2 regions of the Streptomyces sp. NPDC031365 genome follow, and region 2 is predicted to be linked to the other one. Evidence: riboswitches for the same ligand, from Rfam matches in the RefSeq annotation. Region 2 holds a riboswitch; the other holds the start of a gene.
The links. A riboswitch is a leader RNA that binds a small molecule or an ion and turns the genes downstream of it on or off. The one in region 2 is predicted to bind cyclic di-AMP.
Positions count from the first base shown of each region.

Region 1: it holds a riboswitch for cyclic di-AMP, as region 2 does, so the genes downstream of both, ACZ5C2_RS26960 (transglycosylase SLT domain-containing protein) here and ACZ5C2_RS21900 (M23 family metallopeptidase) in region 2, are expected to answer to the same signal.

Region 1 covers NZ_JBVIIM010000021.1:72,465-79,798, forward strand. Annotated here, with positions in the region: gene ACZ5C2_RS26950 (GNAT family N-acetyltransferase) at 1-152, opposite strand, end outside; gene ACZ5C2_RS26955 (HAD family hydrolase) at 374-1,246, shown strand; gene ACZ5C2_RS26960 (transglycosylase SLT domain-containing protein) at 1,210-1,686, opposite strand; cyclic di-AMP (ydaO/yuaA leader) riboswitch at 1,694-1,867, opposite strand; gene ACZ5C2_RS26965 (polyprenyl synthetase family protein) at 2,391-3,401, shown strand; gene ACZ5C2_RS26970 (LolA family protein) at 3,769-4,989, shown strand; gene ACZ5C2_RS26975 (ABC transporter ATP-binding protein) at 5,030-6,004, shown strand; gene ACZ5C2_RS26980 (ABC transporter permease) at 5,991-6,860, shown strand; gene ACZ5C2_RS26985 (flavodoxin family protein) at 7,015-7,334, opposite strand, start outside.
Region 2 covers NZ_JBVIIM010000014.1:181,257-188,590, forward strand. Annotated here, with positions in the region: gene ACZ5C2_RS21865 (FadR/GntR family transcriptional regulator) at 1-513, shown strand, start outside; partial or broken gene ACZ5C2_RS21870 (amidohydrolase family protein) at 629-1,108, opposite strand; gene ACZ5C2_RS21875 (hypothetical protein) at 1,105-1,437, opposite strand; partial or broken gene ACZ5C2_RS21880 (aldo/keto reductase) at 1,437-1,841, opposite strand; gene ACZ5C2_RS21885 (MBL fold metallo-hydrolase) at 2,247-3,440, opposite strand; gene ACZ5C2_RS21890 (GNAT family N-acetyltransferase) at 3,503-3,958, opposite strand; gene ACZ5C2_RS21895 (SGNH/GDSL hydrolase family protein) at 3,983-4,768, opposite strand; gene ACZ5C2_RS21900 (M23 family metallopeptidase) at 4,973-5,938, opposite strand; cyclic di-AMP (ydaO/yuaA leader) riboswitch at 5,941-6,105, opposite strand; gene ACZ5C2_RS21905 (alpha-galactosidase) at 6,419-7,334, opposite strand, start outside.

The sequences.
Region 1 (7,334 bases), on a different contig from region 2:
ACCGCGATCCGGGCCTGTGGCCGCACCCGGCCGACGGCGGTGGTGAACTCCGGTTCCATGAAAGGGCTGCGTGCCGCGTCGGTGGCGGCGCGCAGTTCCCGCCAGCGTTCCCGCTCCCCCTCGCCGAGCTCTTCCGGCCTCAGCACGCGCATGCGTCCACTGCTCACCGGACCCCCCGATCAAGTCCCCCCTGGACTCTTGGAAGGTACCGTCCGATCCCGGGCGGACGGTAGACAGCGGACCATGTTCTTGCCAAACGGTGAAAGGGTCCCGAATCGGTCCCTATCCGGTGATGACGGAAGGGGAACCGCATCGAAGCGAGCGGAAACGGGCACCGTGAATCGGACGGTCGTGTTGTCCGTATTCTCTGATCATGGCCGCACCCACCGATTGTTCACTCATCGCCACCGACCTGGACGGGACGCTGCTGCGCGGCGACGACACCCTGTCCGACCGGTCCCTCGCCGCGCTGGCGCGGGTGGCGCAGACCGGTGCCCAGCACCTCGTGGTGACGGGGCGCCCGGCCCCCAGAGTGCGGCCGCTGCTCGACGACCTCGGCTGCACGGGGCTCGCGGTGTGCGGACAGGGCGCGCAGGTGTACGACGCCGGCGCGCGCCGGCTGCTGTGGTCCGTGACGCTGGACCGGGAACTGGCGGAGACCGCGCTCGGCAAGATCGAGGCCGAGGTGGGGGAGGTGTACGCCGCGGTCGACCAGGACGGGGCCGACGGACTGACCCTGATCGAACCGGGCTATCTGATGCCGCACCCCACGCTGCCCGCCGTACAGGTCGAGCGGCGGAGCGATCTGTGGGAACGGCCGATCAGCAAGGTGCTGCTGCGCCACCCGCGGCTGTCCGACGACGCGCTGGCGGCGGCGGCGCGGGCGGTGGTCGGTTCGCTGGCGACGGTCACCATGTCGGGTCCGGGGACCGTGGAGCTCCAGCCGTGCGGGGTGACCAAGGCGACCGGGCTGGCGCTGGCCGCCGAGCACCTGGGTCTGAGCCCGGAGCGGACGGTCGCCTTCGGTGACATGCCCAACGACATCCCCATGTTCGACTGGGCGGCGCACGGCGTCGCCATGGCCAACGCGCATCCCGAGCTGAAAGCGGTGGCCGACGAGGTCACCACGTCGAACGAGGACGACGGCGTGGCCGTCGTCCTCGAGCGACTGTTCGCCGACGCGGCCGTGCTCGGCCGTCAGCGGTCGGCTCAGTACGCGCCGAAGACGTTGTCGATGGAGCCGTAGCGGTCGGCGGCGTAGTTGCAGGCCGCCGTGATGTTCGCGACCGGGTCGTACGGGTCGAAGACGGTGCCGGGCACGTGGTAGGCGGCGAAGGTCGGGTCGATGACCTGCAGCAGACCCTTCGACGGAGTGCCGGCGGCGGCGTTGGAGTCCCACAGGTTGATGGCGTAGGGGTTGCCGGAGGACTCGCGCATGATGTTGCGGTGGATGCTCTCGTAGGAGCCCGGAATGCCGTGCTGGGCCATCACGGACAGCGACTCGAGGATCCAGCCGTCGAGGTTGTTCGGGTACGTGGTCACCGCGGTGGCGGCGGTGGACGTCGTGGTGGCCGCCGAGGCGCTGGTGGCGCCGAACAGCGGAAGCGCGACCACGGCGACGCCGGCGACGGCGAGGGAGCGGACGAGGCGGCGGCGGCCGAAGCGGGACTGACCGGTGGCGGACATGTCTGGGGTCTTTCCTCTCCTACGCCTGCGAGGTGAGCTGTCGGGTTCGGGCGGGAGAGTGCCCGGCCGTGCCTCTGCGGGCATGGCTTCACCCCCAGCCGTTCCGGTGCGATGCCCGGCCCGGCGACTTACCTGGGTCCCCCGCTCCTGCCGTGCGTGAGTTCGTGGGTGGGTGTGATGCGGGCGGTGGCAGGATTCGGCGTCCGCCCGGCAGGCCCGGAACGTATGCGAGAGCGCATGTCGGGAACAAGTGAAGGCGTCACACAAGGAGGCCTTTGATCATGGAATGGGGGATTTGGCATGCTTGATCCTTTGTGTGTGCTGACGGTCAACTCCCCTCCGGGGGAAGGGGGAACGCGGTTGTGAGGGAATGGCGGGGACGCCGGGGGATGCGTGACTCACTTCACTGGCCGGACGTCGGTGGAGCATTTGCCGCCAAGGGGAATTTGCTTGCCGAGTGCGGCAAATCGGATAGTGGGCCGGGCGGGATGATCCGGTCGCCATCGCGTCCCGGAAAGTAGGGGAATGTCCGTTGCTGTCACCTGATCAGAAGCACCCCGCTCCTGATCCCGTACCGCCCTGGCCGTAACCCCGGGTGCTGGTGGTGATCGAAACGTGACCGGATACGCTGACTTGAGTGAGGGCAGCGACCTATCGACATTCCGTGTAATCGCCCATGGACACCAGCAGACAGGAGACCCCTCGTGACCGTCGTCGGGCCGTTCGGGCTGAGCGTGCGGGACCAGGCTCTGGAAGCCGATGTCCAGGCCGGAATGACGGCTGTCGAGGAAGGGCTGATCGAGGCCACCAAGAGTGAGGTGCCCTTCATCACGGGTGCCGCCCGGCACCTGGTGCGGGCCGGCGGCAAGAGGTTCCGTCCGCTGCTCGTGATGCTCGCCGCCCAGTTCGGTGACCCCTACGCGCCGGGTGTGGTGCCGTCCGCCGTGGTCGTGGAGCTCACCCACCTGGCCACGCTGTACCACGACGACGTGATGGACGAGGCCGAGGTGCGGCGCGGCGTGGACAGCGCGAACACGCGCTGGGGCAACTCCGTCGCGGTCCTCACCGGTGACTTCCTCTTCGCGCGGGCCTCGCACATCCTGGCCGACCTCGGCCCGGAGGCGGTGCGGGTGCAGGCCGAGGCGTTCGAGCGGCTGGTCACCGGGCAGATCCTGGAGACCGCGGGGCCGCAGGACGGCCGTGACCCGGTCGACCACTACCTGGACGTGCTCGGCGGCAAGACCGGTTCGCTGGTCGCCGTCTCCTGCCGCTTCGGCGCGATGATGTCCGGCGCCGACGAGACGGTGGTGGACGTGCTCACCCAGTACGGCGAGCGGCTCGGCGTCGCCTTCCAGCTCGCCGACGACGTCCTGGACATCGCCTCCGACAGCCACGAGTCCGGCAAGACCCCCGGCACGGACCTGCGTGAGGGTATTCCGACGCTGCCCGTGCTGCGCCTGCGCGAACGGGCGGCCCGGATGGGGCTGGCCGAGGACGTCGCCCTGTGCGAGCTGCTCGACTCCGACCTCACCGACGACGCCCGGCACGCCGAGGCGCTGCGTCTGCTGCGGGCCCACCCCGCGCTGGAGCAGGCCCGCCGGGACACCGTGCGGTACGCCGAGGAGGCGCGCGCGGTGCTGGCCCCGCTGCCGGAGTGCGACGCCAAGGCGGCCCTCGTGCAGCTGTGCGACGCGGTGGTGCACCGCGCGGGCTGAGCCGGCCGGCGGCCCGCACGCACCCCACGGATCCCTGCCGGTCGGCCACGACCCGCACGCACCCCACGGATCCCTGCCGGTCGGCCACGGCCCGCACGCACCCTCACGACCCCTGCCGGCGGCCGACGGTCGGCGGCCTGCACTCCCCGCGACCCCTACTGGTCGGGGGAGGAGAGCGCCCTCCGTGTCATACCCCAGCAGTACACGGAGTTGCGCCCGCGGTCTGACGTATCGGCCCGCCGGATTTGGTCAGATGGACAACGACGGACAACACCACCTCTCACCGGTTCGGGTGAGAATGGCGGCTCAGGGTGAGACTGGTGCGAGAACACGAGACGGAAGCCGCCGCCGACCACGGAGGGCACACATGGCACCGTACGAATCCGACGAGATGACCACCGCGGGGGAGGTCGACGAGCCGCGCTCCGGGCGGCGCAGGGCCGCGCGGTACGTCGTCCCGGTCACGGTGATGGGAGTGGCGGTCGCGACCATCGGGCTCGTCCCCGCGCTCGCCGACTCCGGCGACCCCGACCTGCCGAAGATCACTGCCGCACAACTGATCGAGAAGATCGCGACGTCGGACGTCGAGCAGCTGTCCGGCACCGTGAAGATCACCACGGACCTCGGACTGCCGAACCTCGGCGGTCTGGAGAGCGGCCTCACGTCCGGCGCGATGGGCCGGGGCGGGGACGACGGCTCCTCGGCCGATCCGTCCGCCAAGCTCACCGAACTGGCGTCCGGCACGCACACGCTGCGGATCGCGGCCGACGGCCCGGACCGGCAGAAGGTGTCGATCCTGGAGAACGCCGCCGAGTACAGCCTGATCCACAACGGCAAGGACGTCTGGGGCTACGACAGCGAGTCCAACGAGGTCTACCACGGCACGGTCGACCGGTCCGGCGAGGACCGGGAGCGGCAGCCCCCGGCCACCCCGAAGGACTTCGCCGAGGAGGCGCTGAAGTCGGTCGACGACACCACGTCCGTGACCGTCGACGGCACCGCCCAGGTGGCCGGCCGGGACGCGTACAAGCTGGTCGTCAAGCCCAAGCAGTCAGGCTCCACGGTCGGCGCGATCAGTATCGCCGTCGACCACAGGACGGGCATGCCGCTGAAGTTCACGCTCACCCCGTCCAGCGGCGGCTCGGCCGTCGTGGACGTCGGCTTCACCAAGGTGAGCTTCGACCGGCCGGACGCGTCGACCTTCGAGTTCACCCCGCCCAAGGGTGCCGAGGTGACCGAGGACGGTGAGCTGGAGCACGGCCGGGAGCACTCCGCCAAGCCGGAGAGGGCCCCCGAGCCGGAGGAGGACCTGGCCAAGGGCCTCGACGGGCTGAAGATGCTCGGCGAGGGCTGGAACTCCGTCGCGACCTTCGACACCGGCGCCGACGGCGGCCTGCCCACCGGTGAGGCCGGAGGTGACCTCGGCGGCTTCCTCGGCTCGCTCGGCGACCCTGTCAAGGGCAAGTTCGGCACCGGCACGGTGTTCAGCACCCGCTTGGTCAACGCCCTGATGACCGAGGACGGCAAGGTCTACGTGGGCACCGTCACCAAGGACACGCTCGTGAAGGCGGCCGACGCGGGGAAGTAAGGACCTGAACCTTACGACGTGACAGGGAACGAGGGAGCCGATGGGCGAGGCGTCCGCCAGAGAGCCGGACGGCGCGCACGCGGGTGAGGGAGTCATCACCACCCGCGCGCTCACCAAGCGTTACCGCGGCGGGCAGCTCGCCGTGGACGGTCTGCACCTGACCGTCCCGGAGGGCAGCGTCTTCGGCTTCCTCGGCCCCAACGGCTCGGGCAAGACCACCACCATCCGCATGCTGATGGGCCTGATCGAGCCGACCTCCGGCACGGCGCACGTCCTGGGGCGGCACATGCCGCGCTCCGCGCGCGCCGTGCTGCCCCACGTCGGCGCCCTCATCGAGGGCCCGGCCCTCTACGGCTTCCTCTCCGGGCGCGACAACCTGCTCCGCTACGACGCCGCCGATCCCACCGCCGACCCGCACACCCGGCGCACCCGGGTCGCCGCCGCGCTGGACCGGGTGGGCCTCACGGCGGCCGCGTCCAAGAAGGCGAAGGCGTACTCGCTCGGCATGAAGCAGCGCCTCGGCCTCGCGGCCGCCCTGCTCCAGCCGCGCCGGCTGCTCGTCCTGGACGAGCCGACCAACGGCCTCGACCCGCAGGGCATGCGGGAGATCCGCACGCTCGTCCGCGAGTTGGCCTCGGACGGCACCACCGTTTTCCTCTCCTCCCACCTCCTCGACGAGATCGAGCAGGTGTGCACGCATGCCGCCGTGATGGCCCGGGGCCGGCTGATCACCCAGGGCCCGGTCACCGACCTGGCCGCGGGGGCTCGTGGCCGGCTGGTGGTGACCACGCCGGACCCGGCGGACGCGGCCCGGGTACTGAAGGAGCAGGGCGTCGCCGATGTCGTCGTGACCGAGGACCGGGTGACCGGCGAGGCGCCCGAGCGTGACCTCGCCGAGGTCAACGCCGCGCTGGTGACGGCCGGCGTCCGGGTCCGCGGCTTCGGGGTCGAACGGGCCTCTTTGGAGGACGCGTTCGTGGCACTGACCGGGGAGGGTTTCGATGTCGCGGGCTGAAGCGCTGCGGAGGGCGAGCCCGCTGTGGACCCTCGGACTGTTCCGCAGCGAGATGCTCACCACCTTCCGGCGCTGGCGCACCCTCGCTCTGCTCGGGGTGCTGGCGGCGGTACCGGTCCTGGTCGGCATCGCCGTGCGCATCGAGACCGGCGACGGCTCGTCGGCCGGTGGCGGGGGTGGCGGAGGGCCGGCGTTCATCTCACAGATCACCAACAACGGCCTGTTCCTCGTCTTCACCGCGCTCGCCGCCACCCTGCCGTTCTTCCTGCCCATGGCGATCGGGGTCGTCGCGGGCGACGCCATCGCCGGCGAGGCGAACTCCGGCACCCTGCGCTACCTCCTGGTCGCCCCTGCCGGACGCGGCCGCCTGCTGCTCACCAAGTACGCGACGGTCATGGCCTTCTGCCTGGTCGCCACACTCGTGGTCGCCGTCTCGGCGCTGATCACCGGCGCGCTGCTGTTCCCGCTGGGCGACCTCACGACCATCTCCGGCACCCGGATCAGCTTCTCCGAGGGCCTGGCCAGAGCCCTGTTGATCGCCCTGGTCGTCGCCGCGTCACTGATCGGGGTGGCGGCGCTCGGCCTGTTCGTCTCCACGCTGACCAACAGCGGCATCGCGGCGATGGCGACCACGGTCGGGCTGCTGATCACGGTCCAGATCCTCGACCAGATCCCCCAGCTGCACGCCCTGCACCCCTACCTCTTCTCCCACTACTGGCTGTCCTTCGCCGACCTGATGCGCGAACCGGTCCACTGGGACGACCTGACGAAGAACCTGGGCCTTCAGGCCCTCTACGCGGCCGTGTTCGGCTCTGCGGCGTGGGCGCGGTTCACGGCGAAGGACATCACCGCGTAGGACAGGGGTCGGCACGGGCGGCCTCGCCCGGAACCTCGCTGCCGGTACGGGCGGCGAGTTCCGGGGCGGCAGGTCGCCGACGGCTCACCTGTGAACGAAGACGGTGTGCTGCTCGGTCCGGTCGCCCCACAGCCGGGCTGGTGACTCGCGGGGGTCAGCCGGCCTCGTAGGGGAAGCGGGCGAACGGCGCCTCCTGCGCGAAGAACGTCTTGGCCCGGGTCAGCGCCTCCGTGTCCTTCAGCACGTCACCAGGCTTGCTGCCGTTGCCGAGCAGCACCCCGCCGAACCGCATCCCCATGTACGCGGCCGAGTTGTTCAGCGTGCCGACCAGCGGACCGGCGACCTCCGGCTCCTCGTGGGCGAGCGCGGTGACGCCCCACAGGGTGCGCCCCGCCATCCTCGCCTTGAAGTCCAGCCCCGGGGTACGCAGCCAGCCCGACCAGTGGTCCAGGTAGCGCTTGGTCTGCGCGGACA
Region 2 (7,334 bases):
GGCGACGGGACGTATGTGACCAGTCTGGAGCCCGGCCTGCTGCTGGACGCGCTCGGCTTCGTCATCGACTTCCACCATGACGACACGGTGCTGGACTTCCTCGAGGTCCGCCGGATCCTGGAGCCGGCCGCCGCGGCCATGGCCGCCCGGGCCATGCCGGGCGAGGACGTCGCCGCGCTGGCGGAGGTGCTCGACCGCCTTCCGCGGGAGGCGTCACTGGACGAACTCATCGCCAACGACCTGGAGTTCCACCATCTGATCGCCTCCGGCGCCGGCAACCCGGTGCTCTGCTCGCTGATCGACGGGCTCTCCGGTCCGACCGCACGGGCGCGGGTCTGGCGCGGGCTGCCCCAGGAAGGCGCGGTGGAGCGCACGCGCGACCAGCACCGGGCGATCCACGAGGCCATCGCCGACCGGAACCCCGAGCTGGCCCGGTCCTGGATGACGGTCCACGTGGCAGGTGTCGAACAGTGGCTGCGCGGCACTCTCGGCGGGCTGCGGCCGGCGCCCTGACGGCACGTCGGCCCCTGTCCCCCCTTTCCCGCCGGAACGCCGGAACGCCGGAACGCCGGAACGCCGAGTGTCCGCGCGGCCGTCGGACGTGTCCTGACGAAGGTCCGGTGTCCCGGGCGGCCGCCTCCACCGCGGCGGGCAGTTGGTGGGGCTTGACGACGTGGTCGTACGCGAGCCCGGCCCCGGCCAGGACGGCCAGCCCGCGCCGGACGTCCGGGCGCAGCAGCCAGCGCGGGTCGGGCTCCTCCTGCCCCTGGTGGCGAATGCCCACCAGCCGGTCGCCGCCGGGCCGTTCCCGCAGCGATGCGATCGCGTCGGCGGCATCCGGTGCGGTGAGGTCGGTCCATCCGACCACACCCGCGACCAGGTCGCTGCCGGCGGCGAGTGCCAGCAGTTCGGGCGTCTCCTCGGGCACGCGGACGGTCTGCACGACGACCGTGCCGGTCACGCCCGCCGCCCGCGCCTCGGCGGCGAGATCCGCGGCCGAGCAGGAACGGGCGAGCGGCGCGAGGCCCTCGCCCGTGATCCAGGGCTGCGACCGGGTCGTGAGGTCCCAGACGTGATGGTGCGCGTCGATGATCCGCCTGCCGGTCACAGCTCCCACACCACCGGGAGTCCCGCCCCCGCGCCGTCCTCGGAGCAGTCGTGGACGACATCGGGGAGGCCGGCCGTCCGCGCCTGCCAGGCCGCGCCGGCCGGGAGGTGTTCCGGCTCGGCGAGCCGCCGGGCGTGGTCCTCGCACCGCTCCGCCGGCACAACGGCCTCCGGCCGGTAGCCGGTGCTGACGTGCATCCGTCCGCGGCGGGTCCGCTCCTGCGCGAAGTCGACGGTGTGGCCGAGCCGCTCCGGGACCGGGACCACCGCCCGGCCGGTGCCCGGGAACATGGTGTCGTTGCAGCAGGTGGAGAACAGGGCGAGGAGCATCAGTCGGTGTCCTGGGGGGTGGGCACATCGGCGGGGAGCAGCCCGCGTTCCTTGAGATCCGCCCACAGCGCGTCCGGGACTGGGCGGCCGAGCAGGGCGGCGGCGTCCTGGACCTCCGCCGCGCTGCGAGCTCCGGTGAGGACGCTGGTGACGGCGGAGGATCCGAACGGGAAGCGCAGGGCGGCGGCGCGCAGGGGTACCCCGTGCCGCTCGCAGACCGACTGGAGTTCCAGTGCCCGGGACAGCGTGTCGAGGCTCGCCGGGGCGTAGTCGAAGGTGGCCCCGGGGCGCGGGTCGGCGAGCAGACCGGAGTTGAAGACGCCTCCGACGACGACGCCGACGCCCCGCTCGGCGGCGAGCGGCAGCAGTTCGACGAGCCCGGACTGATCCAGGAGGGTGTAGCGCGGCCTACCGGTTGGGACTCGATCGGCGTTGCAAGGCACTTGAGCACGCGTGACGCCGCGTAGCCCCAGAACCGGCCGTACGAGGAGAAGGTGATGCGCTGGGCCGCCTGGTCCATGGACACCGGCTACTCCTACTCCACCGACGGACGGCAGGACTGGCCCGGCGGGTCCGGGTTCGCCGGCGCCGGTTTCCGGCCCGCCTGGTAGGTCAACCCAGGGCAGCGCGACCGGGTGAAGCCGCCGCTGGACGCCTTCTGCAACACCAACAACAACTGCGACTCCGCCAACCCGCCGGACCGCCCCGACGCGAAGTGCTACGAGAAGTACTGGTGGAACAATCCAGCACCTCAGCCGGAAGACGCTCCGGCATCCGGACCATCTCCCCCAACTCGTCCCCGACCGACGTCACCGCTCACCAGCGAGGTCGAGATCGCCCTTGCTCGACTCGGCCGCCCCCTCAGTGATCCGGGAACGGCGCCACGGACGGGCGATCGGACCGGACACCGCCCGCCACCACGGCGCGACCGGCAACCTCCCCGCCGGCTCGAACGGCTCCCCCGGCTGCGGGAACGCCACCGCCTGCCCCGCCTCCTCGGCCACGTCCTTCATCCACTCCCCCGGCTCCCCCCACGCGTGCGTCGCCAGATTGAAGGTGCCCCAGTGGATGGGCAGCAGCACACCGGCCGCCCCGCCGCCCTGCAGGTCGAGATGGGCCCGGACGCCCTCCTCGGGCGTCATGTGGATGTCGGGCCAGAAGTCCGAGTACGCGCCGACCTGGATCATCGTCGCGTCGAACGGGCCGTGGCCGGTGCCGATGTCCCGGAAGCCGTCGAAGTAGCCGGTGTCGCCGCTGTGGTAGATCCGGTGCTCCTCGCCGGCGACCACCCAGGAGGCCCAGAGGGTGTGCTGGGTGTTGCGCAGGCCCCGGCCGCAGAAGTGGCGGGCCGGGGTGGCGGTCAGGGTGAGACCGCCGACCCTCGTCGTCTCGTGCCAGTCCAGTTCGCGCAGCCGGCCCTCGGACACGCCCCAGCGCTCCAGATGCGCACCGACACCCAGGGGCACGGCGAAGAGGGTGTCGGTGCCGGCCAGTGCCCTGATCGTGGGCAGGTCCAGATGGTCGTAGTGGTCGTGGGAGATCACCACGACGTCGACCGGGCCGAGCGCGGCCAGCGGCAGGGGCGCGGGGTGCAGGCGCCTGGGCCCGGCGAAGGGGAACGGCGAACAGCGCTCACCCCACACGGGGTCGAAGAGGACCCGGTGCCCGTCGATCTCCGCGAGGACGCCGGAGTGGCCCATCCACGTCAGGCGCAGCCCCGTGGCGGGCGGGCGGGAGATGTCGGCGAGGGTGGTGGGGTACACCGGGATGTCGCCGTTCGGGGTGCGGCGGGACCGGCTGTCCTTGTCGAAGTAGACCTTCGCCAGGTCCCGCGCCGCGCCCGAGGGACGGATCCGGGCGGTGCCGCCCGGGTTCTGGAACACGCCGTCCTTGAAGTGCGGTGATCTGCGGATGCGGGCCATGCGCTCACCACTCGGGTCCGTGCCGAAGGCCACGGGCCGCAGGGCACTGAGCCCAGGGCTCGGGAAACGGGAACCGGCCACGGTACCTCCAGGAGTAGTTCAGACATCCATTATGTGCGGCCGGTCCGGCACCGTGGCGCCGGTCACGGCCGAGACCTCCGGAGCGGCTCGCGCACCATGAACACGTCCACCGGGTCCTCGGTCTCCGCGGTGAAGCCGTGCCGCTTGTACAGCCGCCGGGCCGGGCTGCCCCGCAGCACGTTCAGCCGGACGGCGGCAGCGTCGCGGTCGCACCGCTCCGGCAGGCGCCGCAGCACGCCCGAACCGATGCCACCGCCCTGATGTTCCGGGGCCAGGTAGAAGTGCTCCAGCCAGTGGCACTCCCCGGCGGGGCGCAGGGCCACGCAGCCGGCGAAGGCGTCGGCCGCCTCGATCACCCAGGTGTGGGCGGGGTCGAAGCCGTCACGCAGCCGCTGCCGCACCCGCCGGCCGTCGTAGCGCCCGAGCCGCTCCAGGTCCGCGCGCAACACCACCGCGCGCAGCTCGGCCACCGTCTCGGCGTCCGCCTGGACCGCCGGTCGCATCTCCCCATCCCGCATGGTCATCACGCTGCCTGCGGGATCTCACGCCACCGAGTCGATCCATACCTTGATGTCGTCCGGCGACAGCGTGCCCTTGGCGATCACGTGGTCACCCGAGGACTCGCCGCGCAGCCGGCGGCCGATCCACGGCACCAGGTATTCACGCGCCCACTGGACGTCGTCCCGGCGGACATCGAGGGCACCGCGGGGCGGCAGGGGCGGCCAGGGCTGCTCCGGGTCGGCGGGGACCTCCAGGCCGAGGGCCAGTCCCGCGCGGAGCGCCACCCGTGTGTGTCCCTCGGGCGACAGGTGCAGCCGGTCGGCGTCCCAGGCCCTGCGGTCCTGGACGCTCCTGAGGGACCACAGGTCGAGCACCGGGCACCCGTAGCGGTCGGCGACGGCCCGTACGTGCCCGTTGTACGTGGCGATCTTGCCGCGCAGATGCCTGAGGAGGGGCACGCCGCGGGTGTCGAACCCGGTCGTCACCATCACGGTGCCCGACACCGCCGTGAGCGCCGCGATCGCCCGTTCAAAGCGCTCGGCCACCTCGTCCGGGTCGGAGCCCGGACGGAGGATGTCGTTGCCGCCCGCACAGAACGAGACCAGATCGGGGGCGAGTTCCACGGCCATGGGCAGCTGGTCCGTCATGACCTGGTCCAGCAGCTTTCCGCGCACGGCGAGGTTGGTGTACTCGAAATCCCCTTCGGGCCGGCGGTCGGCGAGAAGCACGGCGAACCGGTCGGCCCAGCCGACGAACGCCCCGTCGGGGCCGGGGTCGCCGACGCCCTCGGTGAAGCTGTCCCCCAGCGCCACGTACGACCCGATCACTCTTCTGCTGTCACTCTTCGAATCGTCTGCCACAGCAGGTCATGATTCACCTTTTGATGTGACCTACGCGACCGTAGGAAAGGGTTGACGCGCGGTGAGATAAGCCACTGTCAAAACGTTGGTCAATTCCGGAATACGCCGAAGGCCGGACCCGGGGATCGGGGTCCGGCCTTCGGCGCGCGTGTCAGGAAGGTTCCGCGGGGCTCAGAGGGAGACGCCCTTCGAGCGGAGGTAGGAGACGGGGTCCACGTCCGAGCCGTAGTTCGGGGTGGTGCGGATCTCGAAGTGCAGGTGCGGGCCGGTCGAGTTGCCGGTGGAGCCGGAGAGGCCGACCTGCTGGCCGCCGGTCACGCTCTGGCCGGCCGAGACGGACAGCGAGGACAGGTGGGCGTACTGGGCGTAGTGGCCGTCGGCGAGCTGGATGACGACCTGGTTGCCGTACGCGCCGGCCCAGCCCGCGGACACGACCGTGCCGGAGCCGACGGCCTTCAGGGAGGTCCCGGTCGGGACGCTGAAGTCGACACCGGTGTGGTAGCCGCTGGACCACATGCTGCCGGCCACCTTGTAGGCGGTACCGACGCCGCCGCCCGGCACCGGGGAGCTGTAACCGGAGGCGGCCTGGTTCACCGTCGTCCCGGTGGAGGCCTGCGGGGACGCCTGCTCCGCGGACCGCTCGGACGACTGCTGCGCCGGCTTCTCGGCGGGCTTCGCGGCCTTCGGCGCGACAGGCTTCCCGGCCTTCGGCGCGGCGGGCTTCCCGGCCTTGGGCGAAGCGGACTTCTTCGGTGCGCTCGTGGCGGCCTTGCCGTCGACGGAGAGCTTCAGACCGGGGTGGATCAGCGACGGGTCGTCGCCGACGGCCTCGCGGTTGTCCGCGTAGAGCTGCTTCCAGCCACCGTCGACGTGCTCCGTCTCGGCGATCTTCGCGAGGTAGTCGCCGGCCTTCACGGTGTAGGTGCGGGCCCCGTCGCCCTTTTCGGCGGTGGCCTTGTGGCCGGCGACGGAAAGGGACTGAACGGCCTTTTCGGGGGCCGTCTGCGGCGTGGCGGCGGACGCGCCGGTGGCGCCGAGAAGCGGCAGGGCCAGTGCGGCGCCACCGGTTCCGGCGACGGCGATGGAGCGGGTGAAACGCTGAGTCTTGGTACGGCGGTGCTTACCCTTGGCGGGCATGACGCATTCCTCTCCGGCGCCTACGAGGTGAGCTGTCGGGTTCGGGCTGGAGATGCCCGGCCGCGATTTCACGCGACTTAACCCCTAAGCCGTTCCGGAGACCGGAACAGGCAGTCGTACCTGTGGGTCCCCCGCTCCTGCCGTACACGGGTCAGTGTGTGCGGGCTCCGGGCGGCGGCAGGATTAGGCGTCCGTCCGGATCGGTTGGGAACGTAAGCGACCCGGACGCGAAGGGACAAGCGGAGGTTTCCCGCGAACGTGCTTTTCCGTGATCCACGGGAGGAAATGACGTCACCGAGCGTCGACCGTGATTGCTGTGGGCCCGCGAATTCCCTTGCCATGCCACTGAATTACGTGAGCATGGCGACAACACATCGTCACGAATATGACGATGCTCACGCACCCCACCACCATCTCCTTTTCTATCGGGGCACGTTATACCGAAGCGGCCTAATCGGACAGAACACCTGAATCGGTCGATCACAGACGTCGTAGCCGGAACACCGAGGCATCCAGATCTCCCCGCAGACCGGTGGGCAGTCCGTGGTGCGACAGCAGGACGCCACGATGCACTTCGCCCGTTTCGCGGCATTCGTACGAAGCGGCCGGGTCGAGGCCGCGCAGCCGGAGCGCGGGGACGGGTTCCCCGAAGCGCCGCGCCTGAAGGCAGGCGAGGACGACGGTCTCGTCGCCGAGGACGTACTGCACCGCGCTCAGCCCGCCCTCCGGCGGGCGCAGCCGGTACAGGTCGCCGCGCTGTACCACGGGCCGGATCTCCTTGTAGAGCGCCACCCACTCCCGCGCCTCGGCGAGCTCTTCCCCGGTCCACCGCGCGAGATCGCCCCCGACTCCCAGGACCCCGGCCATGGCACTGACGAACCGGAAACGCAGCGAAGCGGCCTGCCCGCCCCGCATCACGTTCGGACTGTCGGTGACCCATGCGGCCATCACCCGGGCCGGGTGGAGTTGGCTGAAGCCGTACTGAATGGCGAGCCGGTCCAGCGGATCGGTGTTGTCCGAGGGCCACACCTGGTCCGTACGGGAGAGGATGCCCAGGTCGACCCTGCCGCCGCCGCCCGAGCAGGACTCGAAGGCCACGTCCGGATGCGCCGCCCGCAGCCGGTCCAGCAAGGCGTAGAGCCCGCGCACGTGGTCGGTCCACAACCGCTGCGGGTAGGGGTCGTCCGGCCAGCCGGCATCGGTGAAGCAGCGGTTGAAGTCCCATTTCACATAGTCGACCGGGGCACTGGAGAGCAGCGCGTCGAGCCGCTCCCACAGGTGCTCCCGGACGTCGTCCCGCGCGAGGTTGAGCACGAGCTGGTTGCGGAACTCCGTACGACGGCGGCCCGGCTGGAACTGCACCCAGTCGGGGTGCGCGCGGTACAGGTCGCGGTCC